DNA from 4 places in the Providencia sp. PROV003 genome. Region 1 is predicted to be linked to each of the others. Evidence: predicted binding sites of a transcription regulator. Region 1 holds the regulator's gene; each other region holds the start of a gene.
The links. Region 1 encodes LexA, which represses DNA repair genes until DNA is damaged. Its sites were predicted from a motif close to TNCTGTATGTACATACAGNA; they were not measured.

Region 1 (5,638 bases):
TAAACACATAAGCAGGGAGCTTAGTGCCATTGATGTCGTTATCAACCAAAGGGTCAGGTAAACCGATAGCCAAGCATTGATGCCGTAGCGTTAGGAGGTCGGACTTAGAGTGGTAAGGCAATACATACAGTGTTGGCCTGTTAGTATCAAGCTGCAACTCTGCAATGGGGTCCGATGGAATTAGTTTACTTTTTACCAATAATTTAAGTGGTAAATTCAACGTGTTGTAATATATTTTACGCCATAGTGACATAAATGATTATAGCCTCTTGTTAACAATGCTGCGCAATCATACCAGAAATCTACTGGCAGATCTGTTACTGACAATTCACTTTGACCGTAAAAATCGATTATTGTTTGTATTTTTTAAGGAATAAATATGGCAAGTCAAACTAAGGGCTTTACCCGTGTAATTAAAGCCGCGGGATATTCCCTTAAAGGGCTAAAAGCCGCTTGGGTAAACGAAGCGGCTTTTCGTCAAGAATCTGTTGCAGCAGTAATTGCGATTATTATCGCCTTTTTCTTAGATATCAGTTATATAGATAGAATACTGCTAATTAGTTCAGTGGTGCTGGTGGCGATTGTTGAGCTATTAAATAGTGCCGTAGAAGCTGTTGTTGACCGTATTGGTAGTGAATACCATGAGCTTTCAGGCCGCGCGAAAGATATAGGCTCTGCCGCAGTGTTTGTCAGTATTGGTTTAGCACTTTTTATTTGGGCTCTGGTTTTATGGCAACGTTATTTTGCCAGCTAGTTAATAAAAACAGTTTAAAGTCGAAAAAGAAGTCAATCGATAACAAATGCCTAAATTCAGCAATTTAACTGTTCCAAATCTTCATTTACCTGTATATACTCACAGTCTGACTGTATAAACAAACAGGGGAACGGAATGAAAGCACTGACGGCTCGACAACAGCAGGTTTATGATCTGGTGCGTGATCACATTTCGCAGACGGGTATGCCTCCTACACGTGCTGAAATAGCAGCAAGCCTGGGTTTTCGTTCGCCTAATGCGGCAGAAGAACATTTAAAAGCCTTGGCTCGCAAGGGTGTAATTGAAATTGTTTCTGGGGCATCACGGGGTATCCGCTTGCTTCTTGAAGAAGAAGCTGATGATCAAGGGCTACCTTTGATTGGGCGTGTTGCCGCTGGCGAACCTTTATTAGCGCAAGAACATATCGAAAGTCACTATCAAGTTGATCCAGAACTCTTCAAACCTCACGCAGATTTTCTATTACGTGTGAATGGTATGTCGATGAAAGACATCGGTATTATGGATGGTGACCTACTAGCGGTTCATAAAACACAAAATGCACACAATGGCCAAGTGATTGTTGCGCGTATTGATGATGAAGTGACTGTTAAACGCTTTAAACAGCAAGGTAATCGTGTTGAGTTAATTGCTGAAAATCCTGAATTTGCACCAATTATTGTCGATTTACGCGAACAAAGCTTCACAATTGAAGGTTTAGCGGTTGGCGTGATCCGCAATAGTGATTGGTATTAATTCTTAAATTATCAGGTTGGTAAGCGGTAAGTTGACGCTGCTTGTTTGATAATTCAATGATTGCTGGCAGATTTCAAATTGATGTGTAGAGATCTGCCTGCTTTACTTGTTCCTTTTCTTTTGTCTCTTTTCTTTGCATCTCATCGAATATTCTTTTCTTATATAAGCAACACCGTTAACTCTACCACTTCTATTTATTACTTTTTCTTTGTAGTAATAGGCTGTTGATGGTCATGGTGGCAATGTGCGTGATCTTGGCAGCTATCAATCTCATCACAGTTTTTACATAAGCCATGGTTTTCAACCACAGTATGACGCAAACGGAACTGGTTGGTTTCCGCTAGGCTGATAATAGCGGCTTCAATGGTTGTGCAATCACTTTCAGTTACGCTACCGCAGTGGTCACAAATTAACATCACTGAAATATGGCTAGGGTTATCAAAGTGGTGACAAACGACATAACTGTTGGTTGACTCTATTTTATGAATAAAGCCTTGTTCCATTAAAAACTCAAGCCCACGGTAAACGGTAGGGGGCTTTGCTTGTGGTTCAACTTCACGTAATAAGTCTAATAAATCGTAGGCACTGATAGCACCGTGTTGTTGCGCGATAAGGCGTAATACAGTTTCTCTCTGTGGAGTCAATCTAACGCCTCTTGACTGGCAAATGCGTTCTGCCATTACCAGTATCTTATCTTCATTCATTTTTTTCATTTTACTGACCCCAACTTCGAAAACAAAGTATCAACTATGGTAACAAGTTTATCATAGTTTTCTGACTGAAATAGCTTGAAAAGAAAAAGTGAAAGGATGAAGACAGCTATCTAGCTAAGCTTTGTTAGATAAAAAAATGAAAAATAAAATTTATAACTCATGAAGGAGATAAAGAAGATATTTTTATATACAGCATTATCAATATATAAATAACAAAAATTAAACATTTAATTTTTAAAAGGGTAACTAGTCTAAAACAATTCTTTGAAACTAAGTGTTACCTTTTGATATAAATTTTAATTAAGATTTATCTTATCTGAAATTTTATTTTTCCTATAAATGAGTGATAAAATTTTTTTTCCTTGGATTTTGTTCAATTAAGTTACTATTTATAGATTAAATATATTAATTTCCTCTGCTGTATAGTTTTATATTTTAGTGGCTAATTTTGTTTATTTTGAAATATTTTGAAAATCTTATAAATAGAAAGTGAAGATTTTATATAAATTTTCCTAAATGACATATTTGATTCATATATAAATGAGTTGTTTTGGTTTTTTATTTTATATTTAAGTGAATATAGGGTTATTATTCTATATAAACTCACCTCAAGTGTGATTTTTGACAATATATATTGAGATTGTAGAATTGACATCAGAAAGAATTGAAGCGTATGTATAAATATTCATTTAGTTTTCTACGTCAATTTTTAAAAGTTACAGCGAAAATTGAGTTGTTAATTAAAAAGCAAGAAAACTAGTGTAATGGATTTACGTTTTTAAAAAAGATGATAAATGAGAAGGACCTTATTTATATATAACCCTCTAATCTGAAAGAAGTTTATAAAGCTGGAGTGCTGAAAAACTTTACTGATAAGCGCAAATTATCAATAAAAATCAGAAAGAGGAAAATCCTTCCTACTTATTTAAGGAAATGTTTATGAAATTGAATAAATTAGCATTAACTCTAGCTATTGGTTTTGGGATTGGTTTCTCTGGAGCTGCATTAGCTGAAGATCCTGTCGTTCCAGCAAAAACAGTAGAAAGCTCACAAGGTGAAATCCGTTTCACTGGTTTCATTAACGATGTTCCATGTTCAATTGATGCAAATAACCTAAAACAACTAGTTGAGTTTGGTGAAATCGCATTACATGAACTGACATCAAACCAATATCGTTCAGACAGCAAAGATTTCGATATCGTATTGAAAAATTGTTCAACTGAAACTTACAAAAACGCAAAAATCACGTTTACTGGTCCAACAATCTCTGGATTCCAAGGCTTTACAGGTGAATTACTTGGTTTAGGCGGAAAAGTTAAAAACGCAGGTATCGTAATTACTAACGGTGCAGACAAAGTTGTTGAATTTGGTAAAGCATTCCCAGGTACTGGTGACGGTTATGCGTTAAATGCAGGAGATGGCAAAGAAACAACTCTACATTTTGCAGCATATGTTAAAGGTAATGAAGATGCTAACGCTAAAGCAACAACGGGTAGTTTCAATACTGTTGCTAACTTCAAAATCGTATATCAATAAGACTTATTTGAGTTAGATAAATAGAAACATGTGGCGTATGGAAGGCCATATGTTTCTATACCTTTTTACTTTGTTTGATAGGCGCATAATTAAATGAAAAGCATAAGACTCAATTTAATTACAAAATTAATGCTTTTAATATTAACGCCGATGTTTGTATTTTCCGAAGAGGCTATTGATTTTAACACGGACTTTCTTGAAACAGACAGCACTGAAAATGTCGACTTCAGTAAATTCTCTCACGCAAATTATATTCCTCCTGGAAATTACTCATTAGCGGTATCTGTTAATAGAGTTAAAATTTCTATGGAGCAACCTATTATTTTTTTTACACCTGATTATGACGATAAAATATCTCTTGCATGTATTACACCAGAGCTTTATAAGCAACTCGGTTTACAAAGTAATTGGAGTAAAAAAGTAACGTGGTTGCATAATGACCAATGCTTAGATATTCGTTCTATTCCTGATATGAGTATTCAGGGTGACTTAGCAAAAAATAATGTCGATATAAATATTCCTCAAGCATTTATGGAGTATCAAGACCCTAATTGGGATCCTCCATCTCGTTGGGATGATGGTATTTTAGGTGCGTTTATTGATTACAATGCAACTGGGCGTATTGTTAATAAGCGTACTGGTGATAAAGGGACTGAGTCTGGTATTACTGCGACAGGAACCATGGGGACAAATATCGGTGCATGGCGCGTTAGAGCAGACTGGCAGACTCAAAAGGGTGAGTTAAATAAAGGTGGCCAATCATGGTCATGGAACCAACTTTACCTGTATCGCGCAATTCGAGCGTTAAATTCACGCTTAACATTTGGTGAGCAATATTTATCTTCTGAATTATTCGATAGCATACGTTATGTGGGAGCGAGCTTAGAAACTAATGAATCTATGCTTCCACCTCGTTTACAAGGGTATGCCCCTGAAATTGCGGGAGTTGCAAAATCAAATGCAACGGTGATTGTTAAACAAGATGGCCGAATTATTTACCAGACAGAAGTAAGCCCTGGTCCATTTAGAATTCAGGATGTTAACTCTTTTGGAGGAGGGACATTAGACGTCTCTGTTCAAGAACAGGATGGTAATGTCACAAATTATAAAGTTGAAACTTCGAGGTTGGGAACATTAACGCGACCAGGGCAACTTATTTATAAACTTGTTTTGGGTAAGCCAAGTAAAAATGAGCATAGTACTCAAGGGCCTGTATTTAGTTTAGGTTCTTTATCGTGGGGAGCAACAAATAACACGACTGTTTATGGTGGGGTTTTAGGTTCTTCAGAATATCAAAATATTGCGTTAGGGATAGGGCGTGATTTCGCTCCATTTGGTGTGCTTTCAGGTAATATTAGTGTATCTAGAGCGGAGATGGGAAGAGCGGATAATCATCGTACTTTGACAGGGAACTCCTATAATTTAACATATTCTAAACAGTTCGATGATATCAATAGCCAAATTACATTTGCAGGCTATCGATTTTCTGAAAGAAACTATATGAATATGAGTCAATTTATTGATAGGCGTTATAATGATAGCACGATGGATAGTGGTAAAGAATTATATACCATTATATTTGGTACGGCGTTTCCTGAATATAATACAAATATGTATTTAAATTACTCGCATCAAACTTATTGGAACCGTTCTTCAACTGACCAATATAACCTAACGGTTTCTAATTATTTTGATATAGGGAAAATAAAAAATTTAAGCTTAAGTTTAACTGCATATAAAACCAAATCTCATCAAAATGATGATAATGGCGTTTATTTAAATTTAAATGTGCCATTAAATGATAATCAAGCAAGTATTAGTTATTCAGGCTCATTTTCTAGTAATAGTAGTCATAATGTCAATTACTATGACCGTATTAATG
Region 2 (5,638 bases), 2.3 Mb from region 1:
TTAGGGTAAGTCAATAATAAACCCGATACCCTTATCTTCTAATCCATCCGTCACTCTAATCACTGCGCCTATTTTTGTTGCTAAGTTATGGGCTATGGATAAGCCTAACCCACTCCCAGTTTCCATTGTTCCCGGTACTCGATAGAAACGGGAAAAAATAAGCTGTCGACTTTCTTCGGGAATGCCGCGTCCATTATCTTGAACTAAAATAGTGGCACCAAAGGGAGTAAGGTCTTTTAGGGTAACTTTTATTTTCCCATCTTTAGGACAATATTTAATCGCATTTTCAATCAGGTTAGTAAAAATATTACTCAAAGCAAGCTTGTCGGTGAGTATATTAAAGGAATCAGAGCTTTGAAGCTCGACATCAATATTTTTGTTAATAGCATAAGGTACATGAGTGGCAATTAAGTTACTGATGAGCATAGGTAGGTCGATATTTTCTTTATTTAATAAGAAATCCTCAGTCTCTAAACGGGCAAGGTCAATTAGTTGATGGGAAAGTGACGCTGCACGATTTAATGTTTCTTGCATGTCATTAATAATTTCTTCTTTTTCTTTCGGATGGTCGATCTGCATTAATAAGTGTAATTGGGCGATAACGGCTGCAATCGGAGTACGCAATTCATGAGCAGCATCTGCCATAAAGCGTTTTTCTCGTTGGTTTGCGGCATCAACACGTGCCATTAAATTATTAATAGCAGCAATAATAGGGCGAATTTCTTTGTATTGTTCTTTGGTTTCTATCGGCGTTAAATTACCGGGCTGACGGCTAGAAATAAGTTTTGCGGATTGCCTTAAAGGACGCAGGCTAAAATATGCGGTAATTAACATAGCAAGTAGCATGATCCCTAAAATAAAAGCGAGTGGAATAGCCGTGCCTTCAGCAGGAGTACCTAACAAAGATTTTCTATCACTATAAGATTCAGCAATGACGATTTCAAACGTGTTATTTTTATTCCATGCAGAGGTAAAATGCCAATCTTTATGTAAAGCCGTTAGTTCGGCTACTGATTTAAGAGATGGGACAAGCAGTTTATCGTTATTGCGATAATAAACATTTCCTTGTTTATCCCTTACTAACATGAATGGGCGATAGCTTATATCATCCCCATTTTCCATGGCTTCCATATATAAGGCTTGTAAGCTATCAGCTATTTCATTGAATTGTTCAGGGTCATCGGAAACCACGCTGAGTGTTCTAGCGAAACCTTGTGTAATTATATTTTGTTGTTCATTTAATTCGTCATGAATAGCTGGCCAATAATAAAATTGTAACCAGCCAACTAATAACAACCATAAAAAAATGACAGAGGTAATTTGTAAACCGAATGTATAAATAAAAAATGATTTAACCTTCATGGCTGTACTTCTTTTTTAATAAGTAACCAATACCTCGGATAGTAATAATACGCTCTTTTCCTATTTTACGGCGCAGATTATGAATATGAACCTCTAAGGAGTTGCTTTCTATATCATCTACACCAAATAGACGTTGCTCTAAGTCGACTTTTCTAACAACGTTATCGGCATTTCTTATTAATTCATACAATAGTAAATATTCTTTACCAGATAGAAAAAGTAATTGACCATTAAGTGAAACTTGGTGATTAACTGGATTTAATTGTAGGTTATCTAATTGCCATATTTCAGACGAAAACCCAGCCATACGGCGGCTAACTGCTTTAACTCGAGAAATAAGCTCTGGCATTGCAAATGGTTTCGTCAAAAAATCGTCTGCACCTGAATCTAAACTGGAAACCAAATTATCCATTTGATTTCTAGCCGTTAGAATAATAATTGGGATAGATTCCCCCGCATTACGCCATGCAATTAACTCCTGATGACCATCACCATCTGGCAAGCCTAAATCTAATAACATCAAATCAAAATTCCGAGAAGCGAGTTGTTGCTTTGCATCAGCCAGTAGTCGTACCCAACATGGATTGAATCCAGCAAGTTCCAGCCCTCGGCAAAGCGCCTTCCCCAGTTGGAGATCGTCTTCTACTAAAAGGATATTCATTTTATCACCTCTGCTTACAAGTATAAGCATTCAAACACTGACAAACAACATATCTAACTCTTGGCTTAACTAGATTTAAGCTTATCTTAAGGATAGTTTAACCGCTCTTTAAGGTATAAAAAAATAGTCTGTTTATGATTATCCTACATACTAAGAATAAGGGCATTAAAATGAAAAAAACCTTATATGGAGTAGCAATATTCATTGTAATTATCCTGATAACATTGACTTTTATTACTAAAGATTATAATAAAATGCCAGTTGTAAGTATTTCAAATCTAGCGATAAGTGAGATCTCAACTTGTACAGAACTAAAAAAATGTATTTCTCAAATTAAGATTGCAGATAATAAAAAAGATAAAACAAGTTTATTAAAAGTTATTAAGGATTTTTTAAGGAAAAAAATTTACTAATAAATGAATGTGATTACGGTATGAATGGGGCTCATGCTAAATACTGGGATAGGGCGTTATAACTTAATTGGAATATAGGCAAAAAGTAGGTTAACAGGCCAATGATTGGGGTAAATAGCTTAACAAGCTTTAGTACGAATTTTAGCTTTATAAAAATAAAGGAATGAGTTAGTAGTAAACAGCATTCCTTTATTTAGGTACCGATTATTCTGTAATTTCTTCGGGAACCCAGCCGTCATCCATCCAAATTTCCTCCAATATTTCTTCAATACGAGTTTTATCCTCCGATATTTTTGTACCTGAAATATTTACACGTTGTTGAGAGCTAAAGCCAACTCGAGTGACCATATCTGGGTACTGATTCTGTAGTTTACGTAAGATCTCAGACTCAAGAGCATGTAAAACAGTTGAACTTGGTTTCTGTGGTGCATTTTTATCAAATAACACTTCAATCCGTAACATAATGACCTCTAGTAAGGACTGTATTAATATACAGTATTTTTAAATGTATCAGTGTGAAAAGTCAATATCGATAAGTAAATATTTTATTGGTAAAAATAGAGTCAGAATAATATTAATATAAAACAAAAAGTTAATGTTACTTCTTTCGCTGCTTAGGGCAATAAACGGGTTGTCAGGCAACAAAAAATCCGTATTCTTAAGAAAAAACAGGGTTTATTAAAGTGAGTTTAGTCTAAATGTTACGATCTAGCCGTATGTCGAGGGAAAATATTGAGGAAATAAATGCCATTAATCAACTTTATGATAAGGCATTTCCTTTGTACGAACAGAGAAGTTATCAAGGGCGTAAAGCAGTATTAGGCCAAGATGACTATTACTTATATTACTTTGCTAATAGCTCTATTTTTGTTGGTTTTATAGGTTGCTGGAAAATTAATGATTATTTCTATATTGAGCACTTTGCTATTTCCGCAGAATTAAGAGGGCAAGGATATGGTCAAAAAGTATTGAAACAATTTTGCGGGAATGTAGGTAAAGTTATTCTTGAAATTGACCCTGTAATTGATGAGATAAGCAAAAAAAGGCTCAAATTTTATCAACATTGCGGGTTTCAACGAAATCGATACTCGCATACTCATCCAAGCTATTACCCAGAAAATAAGCCTCATCAGCTCGAAGTATTAAGTTATCCTAGCGCCATTTGTGATGACGCATATCAGCTTTTTGCTCATCAGTTACAACAGAGGATTATGGATAATTCGTTGTTATAATAAGGGTACCTAGATAGTTTTAACTCGGTTATAGTAGTAAATGAGTTCTGGGTCATTATCGTCTAGGTTATCAATATAGCCGCTAGGAACAAAGCCAGTTTTCTCAAGGAGCTTTTGTGTAGCCAGATTTGACTGATTAGTCGATGTGAAAATTTTATCCGTTTTGCTTTGCTCTTTTAATTTATTAATCAGTATGTGACCAAAGCCTTGACGCCGATATTTGTTATTTACCATTAATAATTCAATAAAACCATGTGAATAAAAATGATGGGTTAATACACCATAAGCCAATATTTCATCATTTGCTTCTAATACAAAACACGCATTTTGCTTTACCCACTGCGTGATTTCCAGCAGTCTTTCTGGTGTTGCTACAGTATCAATAAGAAAAATAGCGCTCACATCATGAGATGTGGTTAATCTGAAATTTATATTCATTAGCTATTGTGAGCCTGCCTTTGTGTAAATGGAATCACAGTTTAGTCTTTAGTCCCATGAAATCAATAAGTTGTTATCAATCTATAGAATTATTGTTTTTGGTGACAAGACCGATTATATGATTAAAATAGCAAATAAACACGGCTATAACTATGAGTATTGAAAGCTATAGCGGGTATTAATATCCCCTGATTAACTCACCAACATATGAATCAATAGCGGATTCGATACGCCAACGCTTTATGGATATGTTCCCAAAATATCTATCGATAAGATTGATTTTTAACATTTTTCTCTCACCTTGATCTTGTTTTTAGTACTGTTCTAATTATTTTCACTGTATCGGCTATTGTTAAGTTTAAATACTTACTGTATTTGTATTAATAAAATCTAATATGGTTAAAAACAATATTACAAGATAAGGGGGCTGACAGATGATTAAACTGGAAATAAAACAATAAAAACGCGCCTTATACAATGTAGACCGTTTTTATTGTGAGAGTAAAAAAACAAGGAATAAATCAGTTATTTTACAGGTGGTACTTTTACATCTAGGTCATATAGCCTTAGTATTGAAGGAGCATCATCTACTTCTGAAAACTTAAGCTTCACTTTAGATGCCGCTCTTTTGGGAATACTAATATCACTTTGAACCCCATTTAAATAAGATGTAAACCCATCTTGGTCTAAGATATAAATGTTATTTTTATCATCAAAATTTGTTAAGCGAATTGCTGACTCTGATTTATTTTTTATAGCTAATGTCAGCAGATACTCAGTATCAGCAGTTTTTTCAGATTTTAATACTTTTATCTCAGTGTATTTATTCAGGTTTTCCAAGTCGTAAATGATAATAGCACCATCAACGCTGCTCCCAGAAGCTCTCCCTTCATCAATACCTTCCTTGAATCCGGATAGTGCATCTTTACTTGAACTTGTTATTGATGATGTTATTGATTTCATGCCATCTTTAATGAGGCTAGTGTCATTGTTACTATCAGAGAGAGCGTATGTGGATATAAGTAAAAACATATATGCTAATTTTTTCATTGGTACCCCAAAAAGTTTTTTCAAATTATAGCAATAGCATATGATAAATATATTATGTAATGAGTAGTCTTATTCTTAGATTAATCAGTTGAACAGTCAGCTGTTTTTGAAATGCTCGCATTTTTTCGACACATTGGTTTATTATGTTGGATATTCAAGTTCCTACACCTAGTCACATTTAAATAAGCGGAGCTATGTAGAATTTAAAAAGATGCTCACCTAACTAATTAGTCTGAACTTACTAAACCACTAAGGTATTTTTTGTTCTTTTGGGGGGCTTGATTCTGAATATCGAATATAATGCAGATCTTTGGTTACGGAATTGTCTTATTATTTTACTCAATATAGGAGTTTAAAATCATTAACGGATTTAATACTTTTATATGATGGAGCATTACATGAGTAAAATTAAATTTATCCCTGCTATTATTTTAGCTTCTATTTTCATGGCACAGCCTGCACTGGCCGCTAAAACAGATACT
Region 3 (5,638 bases), 280 kb from region 1:
TCCTTCATAAAACCAACCTAAGCGAAGCAGCAGGTACTCAAGCTTTCGACTTTCAAAACCCAGCGCCTTCCAATCTATGCCACTGGCTGAACAGGCCCAAGATAGATGGCCTAATGCAGCAAACCGCTTTTCAAAGAAAGGACGATCAAACTGTGCATTGTGTGCAACCACCAGCGGATCATCGGATAACCAACTCGCTACCAGTGAATCATCAATGCGCTGGCCTCGCACCATGTCATCGGTAATACCGGTTAACTCTGTAATCAGCTCGGGGATTGGCTTGCCGGGATCTTCATACAAACTGATCACATCAACAATCGACACAATCCGCTTAGCCGAGGGACTGTAAAGCACCTTAACCATACCAAGCTCAATAATGGACTCGTCATCGGCAGACAGTCCAGTTGTCTCTGTATCGAGCAGCACCATTGGCTGTTCATCACCGACCACAGGAGATAGTTCAAGTGGCCAGGACTGCGGCTCACGCGTTAATGGAATACGCTCCAGCAATCTAAAATCTTCTGGTCTGTCTGGGATATCCGCGAGGCGCTCTAGCGGAAATGGCGCAGGGGCTCTTGTCATTGATGGTTCCTCTTCAATTCTATTGTTCGCTTTAGGTGATTTCACTGTGCCACAGGTTTTTCTAAATGCACCTTGGATACCTCAGCGTTTTTTTAATCTTTCTACTGGGTGAACCCATGTATGAAGGCTTTGGCTAAGCCTTTCAGAAAGCCTTAGCTAAACCCTTTAGGTAACCCTTACCGATACCCTTTAGGTATGGCTTAGCCAACCCCTTTTCAAACGGTTGAAAAAGGCTTGAACTGAGTTCGACTGAGCATTTTAATGATGCTCCTGACTTCGCTTTAAGCCAGTAAATTCAATACGAAGCAGAATTTTACTAACTGTTTTTAAACCCTTTGCAAAGGGTTCAACAAGCCTTGTTTGACGGTTACTTGACCCATGCGTTAACCAGTAGCAGTAACAGGATCAGTAACAGAAACAAGAGCAGTAGGCAGAAGCAGTATTGTCCAAGCCTTGCAGGCTTTGACGAGGGCGAGCGATCCCCCCACATCTAGTTTTTCAACACAAAAAAGAAATCACCGACAACACAGCGTCTTACTCGAACAACTACAGTTTTACCTACAATTTTACTTGTAGAAATCAGCATAGCATTAGATACTGTATAAACAAACAGTATTAATTATGATTTTTCGAGGTTCGTCATGAGTGTCTCGCTGATAGGCCGTAGCGGCGCACTTGCCTTCATCAAAGCCAAGCGCCTTCGTATTCCATTGTTCATGGAACGTGTTTCTGCTGGTTTTCCTTCACCAGCGCAGGATTATGTTGAGCAAACGCTCGACCTCAACGAGCTGTGCATCAAGCGACCGGCTGCAACGTTCTTTGTGCGTGTTGAAGGTGATTCAATGATTGATGCCGGGATTCACCCAGATGATATTCTGGTGGTTGATCGCTCTGTCCAAGCCGAACACGGTGACATTGTCATCGCTGGCATCCATGGTGAACTCACGGTAAAGGAGCTTCAACTAAGGCCGTGCGTCATGCTGATCCCAAGAAACCAGGTGTATGAGCCCATTCATATTCCTGAAGGGACAGAGTTAGAGATATTTGGTGTGGTCACCAATGTGGTGCGAAACATACGCCGTAAGTCGTGACTATCCCATGCCAGTATTTGCCTTGGTGGACTGCAACAACTTTTACGCCAGTTGTGAGAAGCTGTTTCGTCCTGATTTAAAAGATACGCCGATTGTGGTGCTGTCCAACAATGACGGCTGCGTGGTTGCACGGTCGCGTGAAGCTAAGTTACTCGGTATTAAAATGGGCGTACCCGTCTTTCAAATCAAAGCTGAAATGCAGCGCCATGGCATTTTGGCATTCTCGTCCAACTATGCGCTTACAGTTGGGAAATACTTTAGACATCACATGTTGTAATGTTTCAGGTTGTATAAATTAGACGTCGAGATGAGGGGTGGTTACAATTTTTACTATTGGTTAAGAAATATCTTGAAAAAGTAGATGTATGAACGCGTAACCCCCTGGGGGAAGGCTTAGCAGTGTGAATAACGGATGATTTAGGTGTTAATGTGATTGAACAAAATAGGTCGTTTCCAGTTAGAACACGCTTTGGAAGAACATTTAGGACAATGCCAAAATAATGATGACGATAGCCACTGCCCAATAATTGATTCGTTGCAACCGAAGTAAATGATTCACTTAACTACCATTTCCCACTAAAACAGCATATCCAATTTTACTTCTGCGCCTTAATTCAAGTTAGCTTATTCCCCGTATCTGTCGTAGCAGATTATCAAAGATAAATTTTTTATAAATCACCCTTGACTCCGTACTTAGGTACATGCAATACACTTGCATTATCACTTAATGAGGTATCTATATGAATCAAAAAAAATCAAACCTTCCAATGATAGGAGGCATCATAGCAGCATTAGGCGCAGGCGTATGCTGTGTAGGTCCTTTGCTCCTGTTATTACTTGGGGTAAGTGGCTCATGGATTGGTAATTTAACTGCATTTGAACCCTATAGGCCATTATTTATCGCATTTGTAGTGTTGTTGTTTGGCTACTCAGGTTGGAAAATTTACCGTCCTGTAGAAGAGTGTGAGCCGGGAACGGCCTGTGCAATTCCTAAGAAACAGCAACAACGAAAAGTCATTTTCTGGCTGAGCGCTATAGTTGCGACAATTTTAGTGACCAGTAATTATTGGATACTTTTGTTTGCTTAATATACAGATCAAGAAATTTATAACATTTTAAAATTTGGAGCTAATTATGAAAAAATTATTATTAACCGCACTGCTTTCACTTTCTAGTTTTGGTGCTTTTGCTGAAGTAAAAACAGTTACACTGGAAGTGCCAACGATGAACTGTGCGACATGTCCAATCACAGTTAAAAAGTCATTAGAAAATGTTGATGGCGTTGAAAATGCGAAAGTTACCTACAAGCCTAAGCTAGCTGTTGTTTCTTTTGATGACACTAAAACCAACATCAATGCATTAATTGCAGCGACTACCAACGCTGGCTACCCTTCAAATTTAAAAAGTGAAAATAAGTAATGTTTAGCCCCTTAGAACTAGTTACGCGTATCGGAGATAAAGCAGGCTCTATAGGTGCACTTGTTTCGGCAATGGGATGCGCCATGTGTTTTCCCGCGATAGCTAGTCTTGGTGCGGCAATTGGGATGGGATTTCTTAGTCAGTGGGAAGGGGTATTTATCAATACGTTGTTACCACTGTTTGCAGTATTAGCGCTGGCAATGAATATCTTAGGCTGGTTTAGCCATCGTCAATGGTACCGTAGTTTTATCGGTTCAATTGGCCCCATTTTGGTTTTACTCTCTTTATACCCTTGGTTCCAGTACGGGTGGAGTTCATACGTTACTTATACGGGGCTAGGACTAATGGTTGCTGTATCAATTTGGGACATGGTTTCTCCTGCGAATAAACGCTGTGATGATGAAACTTGTACCGCTTAACTTTTTTAGAGGAATAAAATATGTCAACGAATAGTTGTTGCTCGTCAAATGACATCCAGCCAGAACAATTACATGTAGCCATTATTGGTAGTGGTTCAGGGGCCTTTGCCAGTGCGATTAAAGCAGCAGAAGGCGGAGCAAGAGTTACTATCATTGAAGGAGCCGATGTAATCGGAGGTTGCTGTGTAAATGTCGGCTGTGTTCCTTCAAAAATATTGATCCGTGCTGCGCAATTAGCGCATCAGCAACGTACTAACCCGTTTGATGGTTTAGAAAATATTCAGCCACAACTTAGCCGCTCCTTATTAGCACATCAGCAAAACGCTCGCGTCGAAGAACTACGCGATGCTAAATATCAACGTATTTTAGAGAGTAATCCCGCGCTATCTTTACTTAAAGGTTATGCACGTTTTAAAAATCAAAATACCTTGCTAGTTCACAAGTCTGATGGTAGTGAAGAAGAGCTGGTTGCAGATCGCATTTTAATTGCAACAGGCTCTACACCAAGCATTCCGCCAATTAAGGGTTTAGTTGATACACCTTATTGGACATCAACAGAAGCCTTATTTGCAGAAGAGTTACCGAGTAGTCTAGTTGTCATCGGCTCCTCCGTTGTTGCTCTGGAAATTGCGCAAGCTTATGCCCGTTTAGGTAGCCGTGTGACAATTCTAGCCAGACATACCCTTTTATATGCTGAAGATCCGTTATTAGGTGAAAAACTGGCAGAGTGCTTTGAAAAAGAAGGTATTAGGGTACTTAATAATACGCAAGCAAGTCATGTTTCTTATGATAGCAATGGTTTTTCATTGGAAACTAACGAAGGAACATTAATCGCTGAAAAATTGCTTATCTCTACGGGTCGCCATGCAAATACTGGAAAGCTTGGTTTAGAAAATGTTGGTGTTGAAACAGATAAAAGTGGTGCCATTGTTGTTAATAGTATGATGGAAACATCAACAGCTAACATTTATGCCGCTGGAGATTGCTCCAATATGCCACAATTTGTTTATGTTGCTGCTGCTGCCGGAAGTAGGGCTGGAATTAATATGACAGGTGGAAATGCGCAACTCGACTTATCTACCATGCCTGCTGTTATATTCACCGACCCACAAGTTGCTACGGTAGGTCTAACCGAAGTACAAGCTTCAGCGGTAGGAATAAATACGATAAGTCGTGTACTTGATATGGAAAACGTACCAAGAGCTTTAGCAAATTTTGAAACGGATGGTTTTATCAAGTTGGTAGCTGAAGAATCCACGGGAAAACTGATAGGCGCACAAATTTTAGCCCATGAAGGCGGAGAACTGATTCAAAGTGCGGCTCTTGCTATTCATAATAAAATGACAGTCGAAGAATTGGCAGGTCAACTATTTCCGTATTTGACGATGGTTGAAGGATTGAAGTTATGCGCTCAAACCTTTAGCAAAGACGTTAAAGAGCTATCTTGCTGCGCAGGGTAATCATTTAACGGTAATGTACTTACAGAAATGTTAATGGAGTGCCAATTGATTGAATGTAATCAAGATATCTTAAGGCATTCCATTAACAACACAAATTGGAAGCATGCTAAATCATGATTAAATCTAAGGTTGAAAACATTCCTGTTGGTGAAGTCAGTTTTTTGACAGAGATACCTGACATCAATAAGTTCATTAGTAGTGATGATGATGCGTTGGATTTTCCTTTGAGTATTTCTCAACTGGCACTAGCTGCACAAACATCTGTCCATACGGTAAGAAATTATGTTCTTGAGAACTTAGTACACTGCGAAGAAAAAACTAAGTCAGGCCATTCACTTTACGGCTTATGTGCATTAAAGAGATTAAAGTTCATTCGAGCAGCAAGGGCGGCAGGTCTTCTTGTAGTTGATATCAAGCCATTACTAATGGCAATAGATGCAGGAGAAAGAAAAGTTCCTGAAGACATCCAAAAGCTGCTACTTACTAAAATCGAGCATAGAAAAGTATTTTTAAATCTAGTAACAAACCAAATTGAAGAGTTTTGCAATTAGAACAATTATAGAACAGTTCATGGCTCGACTAAAAACTTGTTAGCTTATCTGTTTTCTATCAATGTTAGCTTGTATATATCAAGCATATAGAATATCAACACCTCCAATTTTTAATG
Region 4 (5,638 bases), 120 kb from region 1:
CCACACACCTATGAAATACATGAACGTGCCAAAGTACAAGGAATGACGGATTTTCTTATTTATTTTTTTGGGGGAATTGGCAGCTTAGCTGCGGGTATGTTGTTTTTCACTCTAGGGTGGCAAGTGATGAATATCTTATCCGTTGTTATATCCATCGCAATTTTGGTCGGTTTTTGGCAGTTAAAAAGATATATTCCAACGCACCAATAAACCATTTAATACTCACATTAATTCTGTGCTTATGGTGTAAAAACAAGTTCATGATAGTTTGTTGCTCCATAAATATATCACCATAAGTCAAACAACACTGGTTGAGTACTAATTAAAATTTTGCATTATTGTTATTTCACAAATTAACAGCCTGTATTTATATCTGTTTATCTTTTATTTATTGGTAATTTACATAATCAGAGATATGATTAAAAAGTAACTAGTAGGAAAATATTATGTATAAAGAAATTACTGTTCCCTACCAAGGGAAATACACGGAATTTCAATCTACAGTTGTCAATGAGATATTAGTTTGGATTGAAATGAACTTAACCAATCGTCTATTACTCGACGATATTGCACTAAAATCGGGATATACGAAGTGGCATTTACAGAGGGTATTTCGCAAAGTTGTTGGGATACCTTTAGGTGAATATATTCGCCGAAGGCGGATATGTGAAGCAGCAAAGGACCTCTGCACGACTGATCTTCAAGTTATTGATATAGCACTAAAATACCAATTCGACTCCCAGCAATCATTTGCAAAGCGGTTCAGAGCATATTTAGGTACATCACCGTCAATTTACCGAATTTCCGGTGAAAGCCAAAATGACCCTTTACTACTGGAACCCAAAGTTGCCTGATACGCAATATGAAAATAAAATTTGTATATTCTTTTATTCAACCTTCAATACAAAGCTCCATGTAAGTTAATTACTGGAGCTTTTTCTATTATTACCTTAAGAAAATATTAATTTAAGAAACTCTTAATTTAAAATTAATAATCTCTTAAGGTTTAAAGTTATTATTTAATTTATTAAGATAAAAATAAAGGCCTCACAAGGAAGCCTTCATTATATTTAATATATTCTTCTAATTATATTGATAATTAGAATGGAATATCATCATCGAAATCCATTGGTGGCTCATTAGTTTGTGGTGCTGGTGCTTGTGAACGAGCTGGCGCACCACCGCCACTAAATTGTTGAGCAGCTTGAGCTTGTGGCTGCTGAGGCTGACCCCAACCCCCCTGACCGCCTTGCCCTTGTGATGACGAATCACCACCACGACCACCTAGCATTTGCATTGAACCACCGATATTAACAACAACTTCAGTGGTGTAACGGTCTTGACCGCTTTGATCTTGCCATTTACGGGTTTGCAAAGAACCTTCGATGTAGACTTGTGAACCTTTTTTTAAATATTCACCCGCAACCTCAGCTAATTTGCCGAAAATAACCACGCGGTGCCATTCTGTTTTTTCACGCATCTCGCCGGTTTGCTTATCGCGCCAACTTTCAGAAGTTGCCAGAGTCAGGTTTGCCACAGCCCCACCGTTAGGCATATAACGGATTTCTGGATCTTGTCCTAGGTTACCGATAAGAATTACTTTATTTACGCCTCTGCTGGCCATTTATTACTCCTGATGCATTGAATTTTAATCTCTGGATTAGCCGAGAAGTTTACCACGACCTCGCTGATTTGCACCACGAAATTGAAACTCCCCCTCGAACTTGCGAAACACTTTCCAAATTTTAGTGTAATTTCTGAGTGCAATTTCAGTATAGACACAAAATAATTCACCGTTTCCCCTTCGACAAATTCGTTCTTCCCTTGAGCTTATGTATAATTGTACATTTTTAAGACTAAAACTCCCCACTCTAGACTGTTTAATTCATAGCTAGACGGCAAGCGAAAGCATTACAAAGGTATATATAAGTATGTAACTACCTAGCCAAGCACAACCAACAGCACTAAGAATTTAAATAGGAGTAGTAGAAAAATATGGCAAGTACTGTATATCCATTCAGCCATAATTATGTGATAATGATCGCTTGCGATTGTTCAATATCAAATCATCCGGGAAGTGGTAAATGGATAATATCGAAGTACGCGGCGCACGCACGCATAATCTGAAAAACATCAATCTCGTTATCCCTCGTGACAAACTGATTGTTATTACGGGTTTGTCTGGCTCTGGGAAGTCATCTTTAGCTTTTGATACCCTATATGCCGAGGGTCAGCGCCGCTATGTTGAGTCCCTATCCGCCTATGCACGCCAGTTTCTTTCTTTAATGGAAAAACCGGATGTCGACCATATTGAGGGGCTATCTCCAGCCATTTCGATTGAACAAAAATCGACTTCACATAACCCACGGTCAACTGTCGGGACAATCACTGAAATTCATGATTATCTACGTTTATTATTTGCTCGTGTCGGTGAACCTCGTTGCCCTGATCATGACATACCACTAGCAGCACAAACAGTTAGCCAAATGGTTGACAATGTACTAGCGCAGCCTACCGACCGCCGGATGATGCTATTGGCTCCTGTCGTTAAAGAACGCAAAGGCGAGCACGTTAAGTTACTTGATAACTTAGCAACACAGGGTTATATCCGAGCAAGAATTGATGGCGAAGTCTGCGATCTTTCTGATCCTCCAAAGCTCGAATTACAAAAAAAACACACGATTGAGGTTGTTGTCGACCGCTTTAAAATTCGTGATGATATCGCCCAACGTTTAGCCGAATCCTTTGAGACCGCACTCGAGCTTTCCGGTGGTAGTGCTATTGTTGCCGATATGGATGACCCAAGTGCAGAAGAATTGGTTTTTTCTGCTAATTTTGCCTGTTCGGTGTGTGGTTACAGCATGATGGAACTTGAGCCACGGCTGTTTTCCTTTAACAACCCAGCGGGGGCTTGCCCAAGTTGTGATGGCTTAGGTGTTCAGCAGTTCTTTGACCCTGAACGGGTTATCCAAAATACAGAAATATCCCTGTCTGGCGGGGCTATTCGTGGCTGGGATCGCCGTAATTTTTATTATTTTCAAATGATAATGTCATTAGCAGAACATTATAAATTTGACGCAGAAGCGCCATACAGTTCATTAAGTCCTGCTATCCAAAAAATTATTTTATACGGTTCAGGCAAAGAAACGATCGAATTTAAATATCGTAACGACCGTGGTGATGTCACTGTTCGTCGTCACCCATTTGAAGGGGTGCTCAATAATATGGAGCGCCGTTATAAAGAAACAGAATCCACCGCGGTACGTGAAGAACTCGCCAAATACATAAGCAATCGCCCTTGTGTTTCTTGTCACGGAACCCGTTTGCGTAAAGAAGCGCGCTTTGTTTTTGTTGAGAATACAACATTACCTGAAATTGCTGATTACAGCATTGGCCACGCAATGGCGTTTTTCCAAAATCTAAAACTCACGGGTCAACGTGCGCAGATCGCAGAAAAAGTATTAAAAGAAATTGGCGAGCGGCTGAAATTCTTAGTTAATGTGGGGCTTAATTACCTTAGTCTTTCACGTTCTGCGGATACCTTGTCTGGTGGGGAAGCTCAGCGTATTCGTTTGGCAAGCCAGATTGGGGCTGGTTTAGTCGGGGTGATGTATGTTCTTGATGAACCTTCAATCGGCTTACACCAGCGTGATAACGACCGCTTACTCGAAACGTTAATCCACCTGCGTAATCTTGGTAATACTGTTATCGTCGTAGAGCATGACGAAGATGCCATTCGCGCCGCTGATCATGTGATTGATATTGGGCCTGGGGCCGGTGTACATGGTGGGCAAGTTGTCGCTCAAGGCACATTAAATGATATTGTCACGAACCCAGACTCTTTAACCGGTAAGTATTTAAGCGGTGAGCGTAAAATAGAAATCCCTCAGCAACGTGTCCCTATTAACAAAGACAAAATACTCACTGTATTTGGTGCTAAGGGTAACAACCTAAAAAATGTGACGCTAAAAATCCCTGTTGGTCTATTTACTTGTATCACAGGGGTATCAGGCTCTGGTAAATCAACACTAATTAACGATACTTTATTCCCTATAGCTCAACGCCAACTAAATGGTGCAACAACCATTACTCCAGCCCCTTATTTGGATGTAGAAGGTATAGAACATTTCGATAAAGTTATCGATATTGACCAAAGCCCTATTGGCCGTACGCCTCGTTCAAACCCTGCCACCTATACGGGGGTGTTTACACCAATTCGTGAGCTATTTGCCGGTGTTCCTGAGTCAAGAACACGTGGTTACAACCCGGGGCGCTTTAGTTTCAACGTCAAAGGTGGGCGCTGTGAGGCATGCCAAGGTGATGGGGTCATTAAAGTAGAAATGCACTTTCTGCCAGATGTGTATGTCCCTTGCGACCAATGTAAAGGCAAACGCTATAACCGTGAAACGTTAGAAATCAAATACAAAGGGAAAAGTATTCATGAAGTCCTCGATATGACAATCGAAGAGTCTCGTGAATTTTTTGATGCCGTCCCAGCACTCGCTCGTAAGCTACAAACCCTGATGGACGTAGGTTTATCCTATATTCGTCTTGGCCAATCCGCGACCACATTATCCGGTGGTGAAGCCCAACGAGTAAAACTCGCCAAAGAGCTATCTAAACGGGGTACTGGGCAAACTATTTATATTTTAGATGAACCAACAACGGGTCTGCATTTTGCTGATATTCAACAGTTATTAGCTGTTTTACATCAGTTACGTGACCAAGGAAACACCATCGTTGTCATTGAACATAACCTTGATGTGATTAAAACGGCAGATTGGATTGTCGACTTAGGCCCTGAAGGTGGTAGTGGTGGTGGTGAAATTTTAATTTCCGGCACTCCTGAAGAAGTTGCTGAGTGTGAAAAATCACATACTGCAAGGTTTTTAAAGCCTATTTTAGAGCGCGGTTATTAAAAACTAAAGGCACAGGGAAAGCCGCCATGGCTTTCCCTTCATATCATCTGTATTCTTTCTAACCTAACGAATAACTAGTTATTAATACAATAATATCAATTAAATCAGTTTATTGTTCATCCGCCCTCAACAATGAGCCTAAATCGCATATGGCTTTCAGTGGATAGCTATTAGAACCGGTTTCTGACGAGGTAGCTCATACTTATTTTATTTTTTGACATCTATTTCATGTGAGGCTGCCGTTATTGATACCGCAACGCTAAAGTTACATGGTGTTATCGATCTCACATCATCGAATCGGGTCGCACAAGAACGTCAAGGGACCTTAACTGGGGATACTGTCTTAAATGTTGAACCCATTAATGATAACATTCAGAAATACTTAAAAATTACTCATATATGGGACACTATTTTTCGTCTCAGTGATCAGGTAATGGCTGTTATTACAGATAAAAGATAAAAAAAACGCAGGGCTCAGCCTGCGTTTATTGAATAACTTCCTTTATGGGTAAATAACTATTGGCTAACCGCAGCAAATGCTTCGACAATGCGTTTCACATTATGACGATTGACCCCAGCCATACAAACACGGCCAGTTCCCACTAGATAAACTGCAAATTCGTCTTTTAGGCGAGTAACCTGTTGTTGTGAAAAACCCGTATAGCTAAACATACCGCGTTGTTTTAACAAATGGTCAAAGTTTTGCTCAGGTAAAGCTT

Region 2: the regulator LexA is predicted to act here: its motif matches at 2,915-2,934, upstream of M1F14_RS12035 (DinI-like family protein).
Region 3: the regulator LexA is predicted to act here: its motif matches at 1,178-1,197, upstream of umuD (translesion error-prone DNA polymerase V autoproteolytic subunit).
Region 4: the regulator LexA is predicted to act here: its motif matches at 2,004-2,023, upstream of uvrA (excinuclease ABC subunit UvrA).

What each region holds. Positions count from the first base shown of each region.
Region 1 covers NZ_CP096369.1:245,278-250,915, reverse strand. The annotation lists gene plsB (glycerol-3-phosphate 1-O-acyltransferase PlsB) at 1-253, opposite strand, end outside; gene M1F14_RS01040 (diacylglycerol kinase) at 380-754, shown strand; gene lexA (transcriptional repressor LexA) at 890-1,507, shown strand; gene zur (zinc uptake transcriptional repressor Zur) at 1,705-2,220, opposite strand; gene M1F14_RS01025 (fimbrial protein) at 3,160-3,756, shown strand; gene M1F14_RS01020 (fimbria/pilus outer membrane usher protein) at 3,850-5,638, shown strand, end outside.
Region 2 covers NZ_CP096369.1:2,656,131-2,661,768, forward strand. The annotation lists gene M1F14_RS12020 (HAMP domain-containing sensor histidine kinase) at 1-1,362, opposite strand; gene M1F14_RS12025 (response regulator) at 1,352-2,023, opposite strand; gene M1F14_RS12030 (hypothetical protein) at 2,194-2,436, shown strand; gene M1F14_RS12035 (DinI-like family protein) at 2,641-2,898, opposite strand; gene M1F14_RS12040 (GNAT family N-acetyltransferase) at 3,135-3,668, shown strand; gene M1F14_RS12045 (GNAT family N-acetyltransferase) at 3,678-4,106, opposite strand; gene M1F14_RS12050 (hypothetical protein) at 4,632-5,156, opposite strand; gene M1F14_RS12055 (MliC family protein) at 5,555-5,638, shown strand, end outside.
Region 3 covers NZ_CP096369.1:4,639,104-4,644,741, forward strand. The annotation lists gene M1F14_RS21215 (3'-5' exonuclease) at 1-582, opposite strand, end outside; gene umuD (translesion error-prone DNA polymerase V autoproteolytic subunit) at 1,224-1,673, shown strand; partial or broken gene M1F14_RS21225 (DNA polymerase V subunit UmuC) at 1,681-1,914, shown strand; gene M1F14_RS21230 (mercuric transporter MerT family protein) at 2,414-2,761, shown strand; gene merP (mercury resistance system periplasmic binding protein MerP) at 2,808-3,092, shown strand; gene merC (organomercurial transporter MerC) at 3,092-3,511, shown strand; gene merA (mercury(II) reductase) at 3,532-4,971, shown strand; gene M1F14_RS21250 (MerR family transcriptional regulator) at 5,085-5,522, shown strand.
Region 4 covers NZ_CP096369.1:122,815-128,452, forward strand. The annotation lists gene M1F14_RS00555 (MFS transporter) at 1-210, shown strand, start outside; gene M1F14_RS00560 (helix-turn-helix domain-containing protein) at 447-854, shown strand; gene M1F14_RS00565 (single-stranded DNA-binding protein) at 1,100-1,624, opposite strand; gene uvrA (excinuclease ABC subunit UvrA) at 2,085-4,919, shown strand; gene M1F14_RS00575 (hypothetical protein) at 5,134-5,379, shown strand; gene M1F14_RS00580 (amino acid aminotransferase) at 5,436-5,638, opposite strand, start outside.